DNA from 3 places in the Pseudoalteromonas sp. PB2-1 genome. Region 1 is predicted to be linked to each of the others. Evidence: predicted binding sites of a transcription regulator. Region 1 holds the regulator's gene; each other region holds the start of a gene.
The links. Region 1 encodes LexA, which represses DNA repair genes until DNA is damaged. Its sites were predicted from a motif close to TACTGTATNNNNATACAGTA; they were not measured.
Positions count from the first base shown of each region.

Region 2: the regulator LexA is predicted to act here: its motif matches at 1,849-1,868, upstream of L0Z67_RS10505 (SulA-like leucine-rich domain-containing protein).
Region 3: the regulator LexA is predicted to act here: its motif matches at 2,095-2,114, upstream of uvrD (DNA helicase II).

Region 1 covers NZ_CP090667.1:3,408,137-3,413,251, forward strand. The annotation lists partial or broken gene ctaD (cytochrome c oxidase subunit I) at 1-264, opposite strand, end outside; gene coxB (cytochrome c oxidase subunit II) at 264-1,406, opposite strand; gene lexA (transcriptional repressor LexA) at 1,919-2,536, opposite strand; gene L0Z67_RS15970 (PaaI family thioesterase) at 2,698-3,138, shown strand; gene L0Z67_RS15975 (hypothetical protein) at 3,144-3,524, opposite strand; gene L0Z67_RS15980 (hypothetical protein) at 3,682-4,401, shown strand; gene L0Z67_RS15985 (endonuclease) at 4,552-5,115, shown strand, end outside.
Region 2 covers NZ_CP090667.1:2,245,602-2,250,716, reverse strand. The annotation lists gene L0Z67_RS10520 (alpha/beta hydrolase) at 1-38, shown strand, start outside; gene L0Z67_RS10515 (alpha/beta hydrolase) at 41-856, shown strand; gene L0Z67_RS10510 (YchJ family protein) at 868-1,347, opposite strand; gene L0Z67_RS10505 (SulA-like leucine-rich domain-containing protein) at 1,388-1,825, opposite strand; gene L0Z67_RS10500 (S9 family peptidase) at 2,134-4,059, opposite strand; gene L0Z67_RS10495 (ATP-binding cassette domain-containing protein) at 4,209-4,799, shown strand; gene L0Z67_RS10490 (DUF6136 family protein) at 4,796-5,115, shown strand, end outside.
Region 3 covers NZ_CP090667.1:171,264-176,378, forward strand. The annotation lists gene uvrD (DNA helicase II) at 1-2,030, opposite strand, end outside; gene L0Z67_RS00850 (hypothetical protein) at 2,290-2,514, shown strand; gene L0Z67_RS00855 (YacL family protein) at 2,638-3,006, shown strand; gene L0Z67_RS00860 (peroxiredoxin-like family protein) at 3,039-3,668, opposite strand; gene L0Z67_RS00865 (dUTP diphosphatase) at 3,791-4,411, shown strand; gene yrfG (GMP/IMP nucleotidase) at 4,424-5,083, opposite strand.

The sequences.
Region 1 (5,115 bases):
CCCAAACACCATGATCAAACCATGTACGGTGGTCATTTGGTTAAAAAAGTGAGGATCGACAAGTTGCAGACCTGGCTGGAAAAGCTCAGCGCGGATCACCATTGCCATCGCACCACCAATTAAAAACATGGTTAGTGAAAAAATGAGGTATAAACTGCCAATATCTTTATGGTTTGTTGTATATAACCAACGCTTGAACCCCTTAGCAGGGTGGTGGTCGTGATGCGCATGCTCAGTGGCTTGCTCATTAATAACGTTACTCATTAGTTCGCCTCCGCTGCTGCATCAATCGCTGCTTGAATTTGACTCGGCTGGATAACATCACCCGTATCATTGCCCCAAGCATTTCGTTTATACGTAATGACAGCTGCAAGCTGCTTAATTGAAAGCTGTTTATCGAATGCTTGCATTGCTGTACCAGGCTTGCCATGAAGCACAATATCAATATGATCTTTAACATCACCTAGTACAATAGGGCTGCCTTTAAGCGCAGGAAATACACCGGGTAGCCCCATACCTGTTGGTTGGTGACATGCTGCACAGCTAGCCATGTAGACTTGCTCACCGAGTGTCATTAACTCTTCTTTCGCGAGTGTTTGATCAAGTAATGCAGCATCCGCTGCTGCCGCATTCGCTTTTTCTTGTTTGGCATCAGCCAACCAAGTTGCAAACTCATCTTCAGGTAATGCTTGAACCACAACAGGCATAAAACCATGATCTTTACCACACAGTTCAGCACATTGGCCTCGGTAAACACCGGGTTCGTTAATGCGTGTCCATGCTTCATTGATAAAGCCCGGATTGGCATCTTTTTTCACCGCAAAGTCAGGAACCCACCAAGAGTGAATAACATCGTCAGAAGTCATCAAAAAGCGTACTTTTTTGTTGATAGGGAGGACCAACGGCTTATCGACTTCAAGTAAGTAATTTGCTGTCTTTTCAGCTTGGTTATCTATTTGATCTTTTGGTGTCGACAAAATCGAGTAATAGGCAATATCTTCACCCATATATTCGTAATGCCATTTCCATTGAGAACCCGTGACCTTAATGGTGATGTCTGCCTTAGAGGCATCTTCCATAGCGATTAAGGTTTTTGTGGCAGGCACAGCCATGGCAATTAAAATCACAAACGGAATGGCAGTCCAAAGAATTTCAACTTTTGTGCTTTCATGAAATTGGGCGGGCTTTGCCCCCTTTGATTTTCTATGATGTATTAAAGCCCAAAACATCAACGCAAAAACGATGACGCCGATGACACAACAGATAATAAATATCGTCATGTGTAACTCATAAACATTATTACTTATATCAGTTACCCCTTTACGCATATTAAATTGACTATTTGCCAATGCTAACTGCGGTAGAGACACTAAAATAAGCCACAAGGCATAACGCATTTTACCCATGTGACAGCTCCTTTAGATGCTATTGCAAGACGCAAAGCGAAAAGGCGTACAGCTAGGTGCCCATTCGTATTTTTATTGTTTAGAGCAAACACGTACCAACACGACAGAAATCTGATACAAGCTCATCGTTTAACACCACTGCACATTATTTTGTGTCTTTTTAGTAAAACGGTGTTAACACATTGTATTAACCAATTAGTTAAAAAATGAACAATAAGCAAGTTTTTAATCTAAGAAATGTTTATTTTGGTGCAAAAATAACAACTATAATCAGAGCGTTATTTGTAAAAAAGGGGAAGAGCAAAAACTCAAAAAGAAAGGAAAACTGCGCTATACATGGACTCCGAGCAACGCTAAGGGGTCACAAATCAATGCTAAATAGGTAAAAAGCGGCGTCGCACCAAATTAAATCAGTTTGACGCACCATTTTGAAAACATCTTACTCAGTACAAAACATTAAAACAAAAAACGAGCGCGACTGAAAACGCTAAAGTTACTTAAGTATATTAACGTTACATCCAATCAGCATTACGAATAACGCCAACTGCCAATCCTTCGATATTGAAAGATTCGTGTTCGAGGTCAACCTCAATCGGTGCAAACTCTTCATTTTCTGCATGTAGGAGGACTTTTCGACCGGCTTTTTCTAAGCGTTTTACAGTCACATCTTCATCAACACGCGCAACGACAACTTGACCATTTTCAGCCACTTGTGTTCTGTGTACTGCCAGTAAATCACCATCCATAATGCCTATATCTTTCATACTCATGCCATTAACACGTAGTAAAAAATCTGCAGCGGGTTTAAACAAAGATGGATCAACCTGACAATGACTCTCCACATGTTCCTGCGCTAAAATTGGCTCACCGGCAGCTACACGACCAATTAAAGGGAGTCCTAGTTGTTCTGGCTCATCTTCCTCAACTAACTGAATACCACGACTCGCTCCAGGCTTCATTTTTATCATGCCTTTTTTAGCCAGCGCTTTAAGATGTTCTTCAGCGGCATTGGCACTTTTAAAACCCAGCGTCTGAGCTATTTCGGCACGAGTTGGCGGCATGCCTGTATCTTTAATAAATACTTTAATAAGTTCTAATATTTGCGATTGGCGTTTCGTTAATGGGCGCATACAACTGGTTTTCCATACAGTACATTTAACTGTGAGTATATACAGTTATCTGAAAATCGCAAATTTAAATTGGCCTCCTCATTTTGCTAAAAAACTAACGTTGAACAGCACAGTTATATGCAATATGGTAGTAGCTTTAATTAGCTTGCTAAGGAAATACCATGAGCATTTGGCACCAGCCAGTCACTTTGGAGCAATGCCAGCAATTTGCACAAGGCATTACAGGTGAAGGAACTTTAATGAAAACCATGGGCATTGAAATAACCGAAATTGGTGATGACTATCTAGTTGCCACCATGCCCGCTATACCAGCCCACCATAATCCAATGGGAATGGTACACGGAGGCGCAAATGTTGTGCTAGCTGAGACTGTGGCCAGTTATGCGGCAAATTTTGTTGTTGACTTTGAAAAGTTTTATTGTGTCGGCCAAGAGATAAATGCCAATCATCTCAAAGCATCACGCAAAGGCGTACTTACAGCAATTACACGCCCTATTCATCTAGGGAAAAGGACATCGGTTTGGGAAATTAAAATTAGTAATGCGGCAGGTGAACTGTGCTGCGTATCACGTATGACCGCAGCGGTGGTAGAACGAAGATAGCGAGCTTAGCTCTGAACTGGGTAAATGGTAATTTCGATCCCTGCGCCAATGGCAGAAATACGTAATAAGGTATCTGCGTGCAGGGCTTGATTAAAACATTTTGGCGAGTCACCTGACTCAAAACCAATATCAAATGTTCGTTTTGAACACGAAAGCCACTGTTTCAATGCATTGCGTGAACATGACTCAATTAATTCGCATAATTGATTAATTGCTTTATCTGGCGTGCTAATGTCAGCTGTTGCTTCAATACGAGCAAGTTGACGATATTCATCTTTGTCATAATGTAAGACCATGGCGTTTTTCTTTAAATCAGCCACCAGTGCACTTATATCGTGTTTTGATTCAAGCTCCAAGTCTACATTTAAAAATTGAATTTCCGACATACCTTCGTTTTACCCTCTATTAATAGCGCTTGGAACTTTAACGCAGTTTTGTCTATATACCAAATCTAGAATACAGTTAATGCGACATTATGCCGCATTGGCAGCCTAGTTTAAGCTTTTACAATAGCGCCTATACAAAAATAACAAGTGGTTTTCTATGAATAAACGTATGTTCAAGTATGCCCGCAAAGTGCATAAATGGTTAGGTTACTTGCTCGCCATACAAATCTTTTTTTGGCTGCTGGGTGGCTTGGTAATGAGCGCCATTCCACTTGAAAAAGTACATGGCAAACACTTAGCTAAACGCAGCCTTAGTAATCCATTTAAAGTGCATGATTACATGGCATCAATTGATGCAATAACAACTCAGTTTGAGCAAATTAGTGATATAAAATACAGCCACTTACTCACAAAACCCACCATTGAAATTGCCACTTTAAACGGTACATTTACCTTTGATGGTATAACGGGTGAAGCAATGGCTAGGCCAAGTGAGTCTGAGATTATTGAAAATGCTAAAGCACACCTACTCATTAGTGCAAAGGCCTCTCAAGTACAGCTTTTAGCAAAAGGGCCCAGAGAAATTGCATACAAAGAGAATGTTTGGCAAGTCAGCTTTGATGATTGGCTGACAACTACCCTGTATTTAGATAGCGCTACAGGTAAGGTCATTACAGTACGCAGCACTATTTGGCGTATTTTCGACTTTTTTTGGATGTTACATATTATGGATTACGACGAGCGCGAGGACTTTAATAACCCCTTACTTATAAGCTTTGCAGCCACCAGCGTAATGTTTTGTATTTCGGGTATTTTATTATTACTACAAAACCTACGTATAAAGCGCCGTAAGCCAATTTCAACTAGCAGTAAGTAATCCTACCAGCATCGGCACCACTGTTTTGGTGCCTTGCTTATAACTTGTCGAAGTTTAAACTGCCTAGGCTGATTATCTCGATAACAATCAAACTCTTTTTCTTTTAGAGCTATCACTCTACACTAGCAAACCCTGTAGTTCACACATGTGATGGATATGCGTTTATTTTTCTCTTTACTATTTTGCCTTGGGGTTTGTTTTACTGCCTCTGCGGAGCAATTTTCTAGCTTTTCTAGTGCCAAAAAATATCTAATAAAGACCTTACCAAACGACACTAAGAGCTTATATTGTGATTGTGATATAAAACGCGAAGGTAAAAAGTTAGTGCCTGATCCAACGCGATGCGGCTACCTGCCGCGAAATGCTGTGACTCGTTCTGGCAAACAAAATATACGGGCACACCGGATTGAGTGGGAGCATATTGTGCCTGCTTGGGAGTTTGGTCATCAACTGCAGTGCTGGCAAGAAGGTGGTAGAAAAAATTGCCGAAAAGTGAGTAAAAAGTTTCGTCAAATGGAAGCTGACATAAATAACTTAGCACCAGCCATCGGTGAAATTAATGCTGATCGCTCTAACTATCGTTTTGGTATGGTAGCCAATAACATCAAACAGTACGGAGCATGTCCTGTTAAGGTTGACTTTAAACAGCGTGTTGTTGAACCACCAGTTTATGCTCGAAAGCGCATTGCAGATACTTACTTCTATATGCAAAAA
Region 2 (5,115 bases), 1.2 Mb from region 1:
AGTGGGTGTTACCCGTTAAGAAATGGCTAAAGGATTAACGATGCCTAATATACTTTTTATTTTGATGTTCTGTATTTTTGGGACAAGCTTTACCACTTGGGCTGAACCCTATACTTTGCCGCGCACTAATACAGTTTTGCTAAAAGATAAACATACAGAAAACGAATACCCCATTACTATCAAACTGCCTCGTAGCTATCAAAAGCAAAACCAGAAACGTTACCCAGTGGTTTATCTGTTAGATGCCAATTACAATTTACCCATAGCCTCTGGTGCCAGCCGCTTTATGATGAATTCAGGCTCTATTGAAGAGGTAATTCTTGTTGCTGTTGGTTATCAAAAGGGCATATCTGGGCTCGATAGCCGAATTCATGATTACACACCGTTTGTTGATAAGACGTGGAAACGTGCTACAGGGGGCGCAAAGCAACATTTAAATTACTTAAAACAGACTGTTATCCCTTATATTAACGCACATTATCGAACTGGCACGCAAAAGACGCTTGTCGGTAATTCGTTAGGGGGCCTGTTTGCTGCTTATACCTTATTTACCGAGCCGACGCTTTTTTCAAGCTATATACTGGGCAGCCCATCAGTGTGGTTTAAAGAAAACTCAATATTAGCTATGGCTGTAAAACCAGCTACCAACACTACAAAAGTTTACATCGCAGTGGGTGAGCTTGAAGAGAGTGAAGGTGAAAAAATGGTTTCTGGTACTAAACAATTAGTAGATAAAATTAATAAGCAAAGTGGCGAACACGTGATGACAAATTTATTTGTTATTCCACATGCCCACCACGCAACGGCTTTCCCTACAACGGCCAGTCAAGGTTTAGATTGGCTATATAAAAAGTGATTAGCCATGATTTAAATTGCGTGACATTTTTTATATTTTTTGCCGCTACCGCAAGGGCATTCATCATTACGGCCAATTTTAATATCTGCAACGGGCGTTATATCACCATCTAGGTAACGCCATAGTCCATTTTCTATAATAAAACGCGATTTCTCGTGTAACTCACAATACAAGTTTTGGTAAAAGTAATTTGCTTTAAATTCTACAAAACCTTCTTGCTCGTTATATTCAGTATCTAAAACGCTTAGTTTGGTAAAACGACAGCTATTAGCAAAATCTTTGATTTCGCGAACCGAGTTAGCGGCTTGTTGGCTTTGTGCATAGGTACTAAATACATATTTTGCATCTTTTAGCGCGTAAGCACTAAAACGAGAACGCATAAGTTGCTGTGGAGTATCAGCTTGGCTTGCGCCTGTATGAAATGGCTGGCAGCAAAGCTCGTAAGTCAATTCGCTGCCACAAGGACAAAGGGAGTGTGTGAGTGATGTCATAACAACTTACCTAAAACTATAAATTGTTATTTTAACAAGCCTATTGTGGCTGGGGTACTAAATTGTTTAATTGGGCGCTTTTTGTAAAACAATAAAACTTAGCAGATGCCTGCTCAAGGTTTAAATTCATAGCATCTAGTTGGTGGTTGTTTACAATATCTGTCCATGTGATCACAGCAGCAAAGTTACCGTTATGTAATGCTGAGCTAAGTACGTACTCAAGGTTAACTAAATGCTTTTGTCTGATCACAAGTAGTTTGCTGGTATCAATCGAACATGAATCTAATAATGCTTTGCTAGGAACATGATCAGGGGCAATTAATAGTGTCCATGCATTTTGGCTATTGTAATGATGCAATACTTTTAATAGCTCAAAGGTTGCTGATATTTCGTCTTCAATTTGAATTAAATTAACAGACGCTTTGTCGTTATCTTGTTGGTAGCTTTTAACTGTTCTTAATGTAATTGGCTGTAACATAACTTTCACTCACTGGTTGTTTATACAGTATGTGTATACAGTAGTTTATACAGTGTTTTTGCGCAAGTACTTTTTTGCTATTTTTTAACCAATAGTTCAGTTTTATTTTAATTAAAAATATTTAGTTGTTATTAAACAGTTGGTTATGGTTATGGTTTTGTTTTGAAGGTTGAAAAAGGTGAGAAATTTACCACTAAAGCTATACAGTGTTTTGCACAGTACTGTATGAACTACTAAATTTTGCTTATATACAGGTATTTTGCATAAAAAAGCCGGTATAAAACCGGCCTTTAATCTTTACTATTTTACTACTTATCTAAGTAGGTATTTAAAAACTCAAGGTATGCGTTTGAGGCCTTTATGCGGTTTTCCTTTTTAGTAAAACCATGGCCTTCATCATCAAATAACACATAGTCGACAGGCACACCATTTGCCTTTACAGCGGCAACAAGTTCATCGCTTTCAACTTGTAAAACCCGTGGGTCGTTAGCACCTTGGATCACCATTAATGGTTTAGTGATGTTTTTAGCGTGAAAGAGTGGCGAAATTGCACGGTGACGTTCGCCGTCTGTAGCTGGATCGCCCATTTCATCATACAGCGCCTTTTTAAAACTTTCCCACCATGGTGGAATCGAGTTTAAGGTTCTAACCCAGTTTGTCACACCAAAGATATTGATGCCTACTTTGAATTCTTCAGGTTCGAAGGCAAGTGCTGCAGCGGTCATAAAGCCACCGTAACTCCCTCCCATGATGCCAATTTTGTCTGCATCAACCCAATCTAGGCTTTGCAGGTGCTTTTTACCATAAACGATATCTTGTAAATCGTCAGTGCCATGTTTTTTGTCATCTAAATGGAAGAAGGTTTTACCGTAACCTGAACTGCCACGGTTATTGACTGCAAAAATGGCATAACCATGATTGACTAGATGCTGCTGCATCGCACTATAACCTGTGCGGCTTTGTCCGCCAGGACCGCCATGCACCCAAACTAAAGCTGGTACTTTGTTGTTGCTGTTTGCTTGCTTAGGCTTGTATAAAACCCCTGGGATTTCTAAACCATCAAAGCTTTTAAAGCGCACAATTGTGCTTTCAACTAAGTCACTTTGATCAATTGCATCACTTAGTGTGTTAGTTAACTGTTTAGCTTTCGACTCACCGAGTTGCCACACAAATAAGTTGCTTGGTGAGGTATCTGAATTCAAGTAAAACGCCATGGTTTTTTCATCAGCAGAGAAGTTTACACCTCGTAAATTACCAGCAGGCAGCGATGGCATAGCAATGCCTTTACCTGTGGTGGTATCGATTATCGACACCTTAGTGCTTGCGTCCGCATTAACACCACTTACTTGATAACGGCCAGATTTAGAGAAATAAATAAAGCTCACATCCCATTCATCTTTGAGGGCAGGGCTATGCTCGCCAGTGGTTAAATCATAGCGCCAAATTTCTGCAAACTCACCTTTGGCATCGGTTGAGTAATACAGTGATTTACTGTCCCTTGAGAAGGTTTCAGGACCGAACTTGGCATCGTCGTCATGATGAGTGATGAGTTCAGGTTTAAGCGTTTTTTTGCGAGTATCAAGAATGAATACATCGCTGTCTTTGTTAGAATTGTTTTTCGATAAAGCAATAAAACGGCCATCAGGGCTGATTGCACCGACATCAAGCCCCATAGTATTTTGATAAACAGGGGTCACTTCATAGCTGCTAGTATCAACGCGGTACAGATCCATAAATTTAGCGTCGCGTTGGTTGCTGGTTATAAAGAAGTGTTTACCATCTTCAGTAAAGCCAGCAAATCCTGCACGGGTTTCTTCACCAGGGGTGAGGTCTTTAACTGTGCCATCGGTTTCGCGAACATAGATGTGATAACGCTCGTTACCCCCTGAGTCTTTAGTAAATAGCACGCGCTCATCGTTAGGGAAATAAGCGACTGCATAAGTACTGTCTTCAAAATCTGTTAAACGGGTTTTCTTGGCGGTTTTAATATCGACTTCGTACAAGCTATAAATACCGCTTTCGTCGCTGCTTATTAGTACTTTGTCGCCCTTCGGCGAAAAGCTACTGCCCATAATTGAGGTTGTATCAAAAAAGGTCTCAGCATCATATTGTTTAACTGTTTGCACTTGCTGTTGGTTGTTAGTACTGGTTGTTGATTGGTTTGACTGTGAACATCCTGCTAATGCAAGGCTGAGCGCACAAGCAATGGCTGCTAATTGGAAACTCGGTTTCATTGTAATTATTCCTTTTTATTTTTCCGCAATAGAGTCTTACTTGTTCAATTTATAAACGCAAGCCTTCGAGCGTCGATATTTGTTACAAATCGTGTAACTAAATGTGGACACTAGTGTGTTAGTATTTTTCCAGAATTAAAGGAATAATCATGATAGAAATTAAAGACCTCAATAAGCGTTTCGCTTCGGCTCAAGTTTTTAAAAATTATAATAAGCAGTTCAACGGCAAAAAAACTTGTTTACAAGCAGCTAATGGCAAGGGCAAAACAACATTACTGATGATCATTGCAGGCCTCGAAAGTTCACAATCAGGGTATGTTTTATTCAATAGTGAAACAATAGAATCTGTTCAAAATTATGTTTCGATTGCCAGTGACCGTATTGCGCTGCCCGATTTTTTAACCGCGCGACAAATTATTGAACTTAGTTGCAAGGCGTTAAAGAAAGAAATGCCAGAGCAACTTATTACTGGATTTAGGTTTGATGAGCATCTGAACACCCGTTTCAGGGCTTTGTCGAGTGGTAATCAAAAGAAGTGCCAGCTTATTATTGCTTTTTTAAAGCAAGCCCCATTTTTGTTGTTAGATGAACCGAGTGCAGCATTAGACCAAGAAAGCATTCGATTTTTACTGACTTTACTTGATGACTACCTCAATGATAAACCTAATGGGCAGATCATCATAACAAGCCATGAACCGGAGGTATTTTTACAGCACGGTTTTGAGTGTTCATCATTATGATTGACTACTTTGCCAGATACATCTCATTTCTCTCTTTTCGATATCTAGCATATACGACTACCCTTAAAAGTATGCTGTCTCAGCTAAAGAGTTTTAGCTTGCTGTTCGCACTCGTACTAGGTCCTGCATTTCTTGGTTTGGTTTTACTGTTGTTTTTAGGGCTTGGAAAAATAGTTGATAGCTATGCAGCTCCCGCTTACGGTGCAAAATTAGCAGTGGTTTATCTTTTACTTGAATCGGCGATGTTATGGGCCATGACCCCAGCTATTAAAAATGCGCAAAACAGGGCATTTCAGCGCAGTTTATTTAAATCTTC
Region 3 (5,115 bases), 410 kb from region 1:
ACGCGTTGACCTAAGTTAAAGCCGCTGTCTTCAAATGCCGCATGGGTTACTGATGGGCTAAAGCGACCTGCGGCAGGTGGTCTAGAAACCTGTGTTTTAATACGAATTTCTTCGATGCAATCTTCAGGCATTTCGCGTAAAAAGCGTGATGGGCTGTGGTATTTTTCTTGCCCATATAAACGACGGCTTTCTGCGTGACTAATGTATAATTTCTCCATCGCACGGGTCATGCCAACATAGCATAAACGACGCTCTTCTTCTAAACGGGCAGACTCTTCGTTACTTTGCTGTGATGGGAACATGCCCTCTTCAACACCAACCATAAATACCAGTGGGAATTCTAGGCCTTTTGCTGAGTGTAGTGTCATCATTTGCACAGCATCTTCGTGCTCATCGGCTTGACCTTCACCAGACTCTAGTGAGGTATAGGCCAAAAATCCCTGTAGTGGTGAGCTGAACTCTTCATCTTCAGGGAGCTCATATTGACCACATGCACTAATAAGCTCTTCTAAGTTTTCTACGCGAGCACGGCCTTTTTCGCCTTTTTCAGCTTGATACATAGCCATTAACCCCGAGGTTTGAATGGCGTATTTAGCTTGCTCCTCTAAGGTGAGGTCGCTGATCTTATCTTCGATATGTTCAACAAGCTCTAAGAATTTAGTCACTGCACTTGCTGCACGGCCAGATAAGTGTTGTTGCTCGATAATTGCTTTTGCAGCATACCAAAGTGGCAGAGACTCATTCCGTGCACAATCACGGATATGGCTTAGTGTTTTATCACCAATACCACGGGCAGGGGTATTAATAACGCGCTCGAAAGCGGCATCATCTTGGCGATTCCCCACCAAACGTAAGTACGAAAGAGCATCTTTGATCTCTTGGCGTTCGAAGAAGCGCATACCGCCATAAATACGGTATTTTAAACCTTCTTGCAGCATCGCTTCCTCAAGTACACGAGATTGCGCGTTATTACGGTATAAAATGGCGGCATCTTGTAATGCATTACCCGCATTGAGCCAGCTACGTAGTTTGCTGCTAACAAAGCGGGCTTCGTCTAATTCATTAAAAGCAGCGTAAACAGAAATAGGCTCACCGTCATTGCCGTCTGTCCAAAGGCTTTTACCCATGCGTTCAGCATTATTTTTGATCAGTGCATTTGATGCTTTCAAGATGGTTGCTGTTGAGCGGTAATTTTGTTCAAGGCGAATCGTTTCGGCTTCGAAGTCAGTTAAAAAGCGTTTGATATTCTCAATTTTTGCGCCACGCCAGCCATAGATACTTTGGTCATCATCACCTACGATCATAATACTATTCGTATTACCTGCGAGTAACTTTAACCAAGCGTACTGGATTGTATTAGTATCCTGGAACTCGTCTACCAACATGTGAGCAAAGCGTTGCTGATAATGACGTAAAAGTGTCGGGTGATTTTTAAGCACTTCGTAGCAGCGCAGTAGTATTTCAGCAAAGTCGATTAAACCAGCACGATCGCACGCTTCTTGATATGCAGCATAGACTTTTAGCATCATCTGCTCATTGATATCGTAAGCTTGAATGTCTTTCGGGCGTAGGCCTTCGTCTTTTTTCGCGCTGATATACCAACCAAACTGTTTTGCAGGCCACTTTTTGTCATCGATGTTCATCGCTTTAAGTAAGCGTTTGATCATACGTTGTTGATCGTCAGAATCTAAGATTTGAAAGCTTTCTGGTAAGTTCGCTTCACGGTGATGGGCGCGCAAAATACGGTGAGATAAACCATGGAAAGTACCAATCCACATACCACCAACTGGTGCTTTAAGCGTTTCTTCTACACGGGTACGCATTTCTTTGGCGGCTTTGTTGGTGAACGTGACCGCAAAAATGCTGTATGCAGAAGCTTGTTCAACTTGCATGAGCCATGCGATGCGATGAACGAGTACTCGAGTTTTGCCAGAACCTGCGCCTGCAAGCACTAGCATGTTTTGCAATGGGGCTGCGACTGCATCCCGTTGTTTATCATTTAAGCCATCGAGTAATTCAGAAACGTCCATCGTTACGCCTTTTCAATCTATAATGAAGGGAGTATAACAGGTGTTTATGCAAGGCTAAATAAAATACTGTTTTTATAAACAGCTATTTTGGCAAGTCATTAAAATTGGAGTATGAAAATTGTGAATTTGACTTATTTTTAGCAAAAAGAACTAAAACCAAAATAACGCTATTTTTTAACACTTTGATTTGTAAGCTATAATAAGTTGGCATAAAGTGTGTTTATTAAAAGTATAATCATTAAAAACTACAGAGGTTAGTATGGCAGAGCAAGGTTCTGGTGGTAATGTAATCGCAGCAATTTGTAATATCTTTTTCCCTGGCTTAGGGCAGTTGGTACAAGGTCGTTTAATGGCGGCGATTGCATTCTTTTTAGCTTGGGTTATCAGTGGCGCACTAATTTATGTCGCGATCGGCTTTGTGCTACTGCCGATTGTTTATTTATGGGCAATCATTGATGCCGCACGCTTTAGATCACGACTCTAGCTGTTTGAATAGCTTAAATGCGGGCGCCACATTGGCGCTTGCGTTGTTTTTAGGGCTGCAAAACTCGCCACGTATAGCTGCAAACGGTATAATCAGCGTATTAACGTATTACGAGCCCCCTTCATGGAATATCAATTTATCCGTGACCCAATTAGCGGTTTACGCATTAAAATCTCTTCTGAACACGGCGTTATTGGTCGTTGGCTGAATGAAGAAATCGGAAAAGAAAAAGTCGCAATGGTGCAAGCTTTAATTGCTGCAGTTAAGTGTAGCCATGAGCCTTTAACCTTACAAGGCCAAGAAATTGATTTGATTTTAAGTAAAGATGAAGCGTTATTTGAAGCCCATGCACTACATCAAGACAACGAAGACTTAGTCGCCTATCAAGATGATGATTTAATGCTCGAAGAAGAGGGCTTATGCAGTGGCTGTGGTTTTGAAGACTTTGTTGATTTAATTGAGTCTTGGCAAGAGTTTACCCAAGGGCGATAAGCAGAAACAGATTCTGCTTATCTGTGGCTAGTTTATTGTTCATTGACTGATTTAACAGCCGCAAGCAATAAGTCTTCAGTTAAACGTACTTTATAATTTGGATTAGCATACTGAAAGTGAATTAATCCTTTTGTGTCAACCACAAAAACAGCCGGTACAGGTAAAGCCACCTTTGCTTCGCCATCTAGCGACACAAAGTTAACGCCAAGCTTATTGCGATAGATTTTAGCGGTTTTAGCGTCTAGATAAAATGCCAAGCCTAATTGCTGGCTCAATGCCAAGCTATCATCAGATAAAAGTTGATAATTTGGAGAGGATATTTTGCTTTCATCTAGCTTCTCTGGGCTATCTGGCGATATCGCGATAATTTGTGCATTGAGGTCTGCTAACTGCTTTTCAATTTTTTGCACACTGGCTAATTGTCTTGAACAATATGGGCACCAACCGCCCCGATAGACAATCAATACCGTGGTTTTTTCTTTAAAACGTTCACCTAAAGAAACGCTTTTTCCAAACTGATCTTTTAAGTCAACATTTTGTATAGTCAAGCCTGGCAGTAATGGACTAACTTGTTCAGCTGAGTTTGCAATATTCGTTGCGGTAGCTGCAATTGCTTGGCTAGATAGTGCAAGCAATGCAGTAATAAGTAGTGATCTAAACATTAGGTTCCTTAATGATTCTTTCTCGATTTTACAAACGACCAGTTTATAGGTGTTTTTATTTCATCAATGCCAAATTTAACTGTAGTATATAGGCAAATAAAAAATGCAAGTTGGGATAAAGAATGTCTGCTAATTTACATAAACTCGTTGTTATGCTCGAAATGCAAAATGCGATGAATACCAAAGTTCATGAGCAATGGTTTAGCCAAGGTTTTGAGTGGTATCGTGCAATTTGGGTTGAGTGTGCTGAAATGCTTGATCACTATGGTTGGAAGTGGTGGAAAAAACAAACTCCAGATACTGAACAAGTTATTTTAGAGTTAGTTGATATTTTCCATTTTGGTTTATCTTTGCGCATTGATGGTGAAACCAGCTATGAGCAATTAGCCGCGCAACTTGAAGCGGAATTAAGTGCGCCAGTGCAAGCGGATGACTTTAAACAAACACTAGAGCAATTAGCTGCGTCAGCAGTCGCTGAAAAGCGCTTTAATGCAGCTGCATTTGCAGGTTGTATGGCGCAAATCGGTATGGATATCGATGATTTATACCGCGGCTACGTTGGTAAAAACACCTTAAACTTCTTCCGCCAAGATCATGGCTACAAAGATGGTAGCTATATCAAAGTATGGAACGGCCAAGAAGACAATGAACACTTAGTGGAAGTTGTTAAAAGCCTAGATACAGAGCATGTAGATTTTGCAAAGCTTGTTTATCAAGGCTTAGAGCAGCGTTACCCTAAATAAACGTGTTTATGCTCATTTTATAACGGGCATAAACTCGCGAAAATCGATGGTCGATAAAAAGTCATCGAACTGCTTGTGCGGTTGTTGACTATCTGGGTTGGCAACCGCAAGAATATGGCCAATACCAAACTCTTTTGCTGCATCGAGCACGGCAGGGCTGTCATCGACAAATAAAGTCCGTTTCTTATCAAATTGCCATTCTTGGTGCACTTGTTGCCATAATGGTTGATGCTCTTTACTCACGCCATATTGGTGAGTTGAAATTACCCCATCTAAGTAATTATCAATAGCAGTGTGTTCAAACTTTAACATGGCACAATCTGGGTGCGCGTTAGTAAGCATGATCAATTGCTTGCCTGCTTTTCTAAGCTCCGTTAGAAACGGCGGTACGTCATCACGCACTTTTATTAAATGTTGAATGTCGCGTTTAAGCGCCATGATGGGTAAATCAAGTTGCTGTTGCCAATAATCTAAACAATACCAATTAATTTGCCCATGCACTTGTTGATAGCGGTGCAGAATGTCTGCTTTTGCTTCGTCTAAACTCATTTTATGCTTACGCGCATATTGCTCGGGAATAACAGTAAGCCAGAAATAATTATCAAAATGCAAATCGAGTAGGGTGCCATCCATATCTAACAACACAGTATCGATTTTTGACCAATTTAACATAGGCAATTCACTTTAAAAGATTTATGATGAGC